2 regions of the Methylobacterium mesophilicum SR1.6/6 genome follow, and region 2 is predicted to be linked to the other one. Evidence: predicted binding sites of a transcription regulator. Region 2 holds the regulator's gene; the other holds the start of a gene.
The links. The regulator HrcA, encoded in region 2, represses chaperone genes, less so after heat shock. The targets are predictions, from matches to a motif close to GTTAGCACTCNCNNNNNGNGAGTGCTAAC.
Positions count from the first base shown of each region.

Region 1: a site for HrcA is predicted at 1,555-1,583, ahead of groES (co-chaperone GroES). Genes of this name have one in related genera too.

Region 1 covers NZ_CP043538.1:3,457,361-3,460,767, reverse strand. Annotated here, with positions in the region: gene MMSR116_RS16525 (methyl-accepting chemotaxis protein) at 1-269, opposite strand, end outside; gene MMSR116_RS16520 (CorA family divalent cation transporter) at 456-1,442, opposite strand; gene groES (co-chaperone GroES) at 1,654-1,944, shown strand; gene groL (chaperonin GroEL) at 2,016-3,407, shown strand, end outside.
Region 2 covers NZ_CP043538.1:70,257-73,663, forward strand. Annotated here, with positions in the region: gene rph (ribonuclease PH) at 1-641, opposite strand, end outside; gene hrcA (heat-inducible transcriptional repressor HrcA) at 823-1,878, shown strand; gene MMSR116_RS31620 (DUF1236 domain-containing protein) at 1,928-2,107, opposite strand; partial or broken gene MMSR116_RS00330 (TRAP transporter small permease) at 2,574-3,359, opposite strand.

The sequences.
Region 1 (3,407 bases), 3.2 Mb from region 2:
TCGATCCGGGGGAACTCCCCGGTCACGTAGTGGCCGCCTTTCAGCCTGTCCCAGAACGCCGCATATTCGGCTGTCTGCGCATAAGTGTCATCGACGAAGATGCGATGATGCTTGCCGACAACCTCAGCGAGCGAGTATTTCATCACTTTGAGGAAGTTTTTATTCGCGTTCAGAACCTGACCGTCCAGTCCGAACTCGATGATGGCCAGTGATCGATCGAGCGCTTCGATCTTGGCTTGCGCTTCGCTGTACGTCGCCCGCTTGAACATGATTTCGTATGCTCCAAACTGACGCCGTGTAGCGCCCGCTCGGTTAAAGAGAGTCTAATCGACAGCTATTTTCGTTTTGCTCGTTCCTGCTAGCCACGAAAAACTCAAAGATTTGCGATAAAATTTGAGGTGTTACTGACCATAAATTTTTATGAGGAGAAAAATTACTCGATATGCGTTTAAATATCAGAACCATCCGCGAATGCGGAAGTATACGATTGGCGCGACCGCACTCAGGAGGATGAGGGCGAGGGCGTAGGGGTAGCCGTAGGCCCAATCCAGCTCCGGCATGTGCTTGAAGTTCATGCCGTACATCGAGGCGATCAGCGTGGGCGGGACACCGACTACAGAGACCACAGTCAGGACACGGAAGACGTTGTTTTGCTCGATGTTGATGAGGCCGAGGGCGGCGTCGAGGAGAAACTGAACGTTCTCGGCCAGCCTGGTCTCGAACTCGTCGAGGGATTCGATGTCGCGCCGGATCGTGTCGAACCGGCCGTCCTCAGGCAGGCCGAGGCCGTCACAGGCGGCCGAAACGAACGGCACGATCCGCTCCAGGCCCAGCAGGCTCGCGCGGATCTTGCCCAGCACTTTTCCCCTGTTGCTGATGCCGCGCAGGATCCGGCGCAGGGCGAGATCGCGGCGGCGGGGCGGCGGGCTCTCCAGGCGGCGGCGGTCTTTGCCGCGGACGTCGAAGTCGAAGATCCGGGTCGACAGCGAATCGAGTTCCGACGCCATGTCCTCCAGGGCGTCGGCGAGGCTGTCCACCAGCTCCTCAAGGACCACCAGGAAGATCTCGCTCGGAGTCGTGCTCCCGTCGCCGTCGGAGATCCGCTTCGCGGAAGAGTCGAAGGCGCGCAGGTCGTGGAAGCGGATCGTGACGAGATGATCCTTGGTGAGCAGGAAGCCCAGCGGCTTCAGCTGCGATGCGCTCTGCTCGAAAGTGATCATCGGCGTCGAGAGCGAGAGGCCACCTTTGACCCGGCGCAGGCGGCTCGATGTCTCGACCTCCGAAAGGGCGGCCCGGGACGGGACGCGCAGGCCAGTGGCCGCCTCGACCGCGGCGGCTTCCTCGGAGGTTGGATCATTCAGGTCAAGCCACACGGCGTCGGGCGCGACGGCGCTGCCGGGTTGCGATGCCACCGGGCCGTGGGGTCCGTGCAGGTTCAGCATCGGGGCGCGTTATCCGTGAGGGAGAAAGAGGGCGCCGCCGCGTCATCGCACCGTCGCGCGGGGGTGCGACAGCCTTGACTCGGACACGGACCGAGCCTATCTCGCCGCCGTCTTTGGCACTCGCCGAGACAGAGTGCTAACAGTCGAGTTCGCGAGCGGTCCCGCCGGCCGCATCAACGCCAACTCCAGACCTGAAGCAAGAGGGCAGCTCATGAAGTTCCGTCCGCTGCACGACCGCGTGGTCGTCCGTCGCATCGAGAGCGAGGAGAAGACCAAGGGCGGCATCATCATCCCGGACACCGCCAAGGAGAAGCCGCAGGAGGGCGAGATCGTCGCCGTCGGCCCCGGCGCCCGTGACGAGCAGGGTCGCGTCAACCCGCTCGACGTCAAGGCCGGCGACCGCGTCCTGTTCGGCAAGTGGTCCGGCACCGAGGTCAAGATCGACGGTCAGGACCTTCTGATCATGAAGGAATCCGACATCATGGGCGTCGTCGCCGTCTGATCGGATCACCCGTCATCGCCCTTTGAGGCCGTCCCGGCCTTGGGGTTCAACCAGTAGCTAAGAGGCACACAATGGCAGCGAAAGACGTTCGTTTCTCCGCCGACGCCCGCGATAAGATGCTGCGCGGCGTCGACATCCTCGCCGACGCGGTGAAGGTGACGCTCGGCCCGAAGGGTCGCAACGTCGTGATCGAGAAGAGCTTCGGCGCCCCGCGCATCACCAAGGACGGTGTGACGGTCGCCAAGGAGATCGAGCTCTCCGACCGCTTCGAGAACATGGGCGCCCAGATGGTGCGCGAAGTGGCCTCGAAGACCAACGACATCGCGGGTGACGGCACCACCACCGCGACCGTGCTGGCCCAGGCCATCGTCCGCGAGGGCGCCAAGTACGTCGCCGCCGGCATCAACCCAATGGACCTGAAGCGCGGCATCGACCTCGCCACGCAGGCTGCCGTCAAGGACATCACCTCGCGCGCCAAGAAGGTCTCGACCTCCGACGAGGTCGCGCAGGTCGGCACCATCTCGTCGAACGGCGACACCGAGATCGGCCAGATGATCGCCCACGCCATGCAGAAGGTGGGCAACGAGGGCGTCATCACCGTCGAGGAGGCCAAGACCGCCGAGACCGAGCTCGACGTCGTCGAGGGCATGCAGTTCGACCGCGGCTACCTCTCCCCGTACTTCATCACGAACGCGGAGAAGATGGTCGCCGAGCTCGAGGATCCCTACATCCTCATCCACGAGAAGAAGCTCTCGTCGCTCCAGGCGATGCTGCCGGTGCTCGAGGCCGTCGTTCAGACCGGCAAGCCGCTCCTGATCATCGCCGAGGACATCGAGGGCGAGGCGCTCGCCACCCTCGTGGTCAACAAGCTCCGCGGCGGCCTGAAGGTCGCGGCCGTCAAGGCGCCGGGCTTCGGCGACCGCCGCAAGGCGATGCTCGAGGACATCGCGATCCTGACCAAGGGTCAGATGATCGCCGAGGATCTCGGCATCAAGCTCGAGAACGTGACGCTCCCCATGCTCGGCCGCGCCAAGCGCGTGCGCATCGAGAAGGAGAACACCACGATCATCGACGGCGTCGGCGAGAAGTCCGACATCGAGGGCCGTATCGCCCAGATCAAGGCGCAGATCGAGGAGACCACCTCGGACTACGATCGTGAGAAGCTCCAGGAGCGTCTGGCCAAGCTCGCGGGCGGCGTCGCGGTGATCCGCGTCGGCGGCGCGACCGAGGTCGAGGTGAAGGAGAAGAAGGACCGCGTCGACGACGCCCTCAACGCCACCCGCGCGGCGGTCGAGGAAGGCATCGTCCCGGGCGGCGGCACTGCGCTGCTGCGCGCCAAGAAGGCGGTCGCCGAGCTGAAGTCCGACATCCCGGACGTCCAGGCCGGCATCAAGATCGTGCTGAAGGCCCTTGAGGCTCCGATCCGCCAGATCGCCCAGAACGCGGGCGTCGAGGGCTCGATC
Region 2 (3,407 bases):
AGCTGGTCCTCCGAGAACGGCTCCATCTCGGCGGTGCCCTGCACCTCGACGATGCCGCCCCGGCCTGTCAGCACGAAATTGGCGTCGGTCTCGGCCGCGGAATCCTCGGCGTAGTCGAGGTCGAGGACCGGCGTGCCCTTGTACAGCCCGCACGACACGGCCGCGACGTGGTCGCGCAGCGGATCGACCGAGATGATGGAGCGGGCCCGCATCCAGGTGAAGCAATCGTGGAGCGCCACCCAGGCGCCGGTGATGGCGGCTGTGCGGGTGCCGCCGTCGGCCTGGATCACGTCGCAATCTATGGTGATCTGGCGCTCGCCGATCGCCGGCAGGTTGGTGACCGCGCGGAGCGAGCGGCCGATCAGCCGCTGGATCTCCTGGGTCCGCCCCGAGGGCTTGCCGGAACCGACCTCGCGGCGGGTGCGTTCGTGCGTCGCACGCGGCAGCATGGCGTACTCGGCCGTGACCCATCCCTTGCCGGAACCGCGCAGCCACGGCGGACCCCGCTCTTCCAGGGAGGCGGTGCAGAGCACCCGGGTGTTGCCGAAGCTGACTAGGCAGGAGCCCTCGGCGTAGCGCGAGACCGCGCGCTCCAGGCTGACGGACCGCAACTCGTCGGCGGCACGCTTGGAAGGCCGCATTGCGGGCCCTTTCTGTCGAGGAGATCGAGGGCCGGGCTCATAGGCCGAGCCGTTACCGCGGGCAAGCAGCGCCCGGCTGATCGATCCCGGCGGATTGATCCTTGACGGCCGTCCGGACATGATCGGACCACAGGATGATTGCGTGACAGATCCGACCTTCAGAGTGACGAACGGCCAGTCCATGCAGGCGCTTGCCGCGCTCAACGAGCGTGCCCGGGAGATCTTTCGCCAGATCGTCGAGAGTTATCTGACGACGGGGGAGCCAGTGGGATCGCGCAATCTGGCGCGAATCCTTCCGATGACTCTGTCACCGGCCTCGATCCGCAACGTGATGGCGGATCTGGAGCATTCCGGTCTGATCTTCGCGCCCCACACGTCGGCCGGCCGCCTGCCGACAGAGCTGGGTCTGCGGTTCTTCGTGGACGCCATGCTCGAACTGGGCGACGTCAGCCAGGACGAGCAGGCCCGGATCGAGGCGCAGATGCGGGCGGCCGCGTCCGGCCACACCTTCGACTCGGCGCTCGCCGAGGCATCGACGATGCTGTCGGGGGTGTCGCGCGGCGCCGGCGTGGTCCTGACCACCAAGGCGAACGTGAACCTCAAGCACATCGAGTTCGTCCGCCTCGATCCCGCCCGCGCCCTGGTGATCCTGGTCTCGGACGACGGCTCCGTGGAGAACCGCCTCGTGGACCTGCCCCCGGGCCTGCCGGCAGGCGCGCTTCAGGAGGCAACCAACTTCCTCAATGCCCGGCTGCAGGGCCGCACGCTGGGATCGCTGCGCGCCGAGATCGAGGCCGGACGCAAGGCCATGAAACGCGAGCTCGACGCGATCACCGAGCGCCTCGTGGATGCCGGGCTCGCCACGCCGGTCGGCCCGTCAGAGGCGCGCCAGCTGATCGTGCGCGGACAGGCGAACCTGCTCGATGACCTGCGCGCGGTCGAGGATCTCGAGCGCATCCGGCTGCTGTTCAACGACCTCGAGACCCAGAAGGACGTCATCGACCTCCTGGCCCGTGCCGAGGGTGGCGAGGGCGTGCGGATCTTCATCGGTTCGGAAAACAAGCTGTTCTCGCTGTCCGGGTCGTCGCTGATCGCGGCGCCGTTCCGCGACGGATCGCAGAAGATCGTGGGCGTGGTCGGGGTGATCGGCCCGACGCGACTGAACTACGCCCGGATCGTGCCGATGGTCGACTATACGGCGCGGGTGGTGTCGAAATTGTTGGATGGCGGACGGTAGCAGGAGCCGAACGGGCGCATCGCCCGCCCGGCCCCGGGGATCGTATGCGTCAGGCCGGGATCACGTCCACGATCTCATACGTATCGGGATCGATGATCACGATATCGTCGCGCACCAGGATGAACTCGTAGCCCTCGTATTCCGGCACCAGGGTGACGATCGCGGGCGGCAGCCGGTGCAGCGTGACCGAGCGCGGAATCGCCGTCCCAACCGCCAGCCCGAACGCCACGTCCCGGAGGGGCGAAACGCCCAGGCGGGTGATCGAGCTGCGGAACTCGGTGCGCTGCCGCGTGTCGAGACGGCCGACCGCGCCGCGAGCGGAACCGCCCTCGCGGACGCCCCCACGACCACCCCGCTCACCGGCCGCGCCGCGGCCGCCCTGGTTCGGTCCGGCACCGTCCCGGCCGCCGCGCTGTCCCGCAGCGCCGGGCTCGCGCCCGCCACGGTCTCCGCGTTCCTCGCGGTTGCCGCGATCACCACGATCGCCGCGGTCGCCGGCGCCGGGGTTGGCGCCCGGACCAGCGCGCTCGGAGGGACCGTTGCGCTCGGCGGCTCCGCCGGGCCGGCCGGGTCCCTCGGCGCCGCGACCGGCAGGTCCGCCCGGCTCGGCTCCGCGCGCACCGCCCTCGGCGCCGCCGGGCCCGCGCGTCGCGCCACCGCCTTCCGCGCCGCCGGCACCACCCCGCATCCCGCCGGTGGCTCATGCCCTCGTCCATGCGGCCGACCACCACCATCGACGGGGCGTCGGTGGTCAGCGCGATGTAGGCGAAGGTCGAGAGGCCGAAGGCGAAGGCGATCGGCACGCCGGAGAACACCAGGCCCCCCACGCCCAGGACGAAGAACAAGAGCAGGTTGAGGTTGCCGAGGTCCCGCAGCCAGGGCTGGAGCGCCACGAGGCCGGCCGCGAGCCCGGCGCCCAGCACGAGCGCGCCCGCGGTGAGGCGCCAGTCGGCGGTCTCCAGCAGGCGGATCACCGCAACGATCAGCATGAGGCCCAGCCCGATCGGCAGGGCGGCGGCGCGCCACGCGTTGTTCAGTTCCAGCGCGGGCGTCTGGACGAAGGTCTCCTCGCTGGCGAATTCGAAGGCCGGCTCCAGCATCAGGGCGACGAAGATCAGGCCGGCCACCAGGGCGATGGTCTCCAGGAAGGCGCGCAGGCGCGGGCCGCTCATGGCCACGAAGGCGGTCATGCGCATGTGCTCGGCGCGGCGGAAGGCGACCACGGCGCCCAGCATGGCGAGCCACAGGAACAGGATCGAGGCGAGTTCGTCCGACCAGACCAAAGGCGCGCGGAACACGTAGCGGCTGACCACGCCGCCGAGCAGCACGCCGATCTCGGCGAGAACGAGCAGCGCCGCCGGGATCTCCACGAGGTATCCCAGCCCGTCGTCCAACCGGCGCAGCCAGCCCCCAGCGCGCAGGGGCGGACCCGTCAGTGCAACCCCCGCCGTCGTCTCGACGGCCGCGATATCGATCTGCATGGCGCCCTCCCTCCGGACCCGTCCCGACGGCGCTGCCGGCGGAAGGGA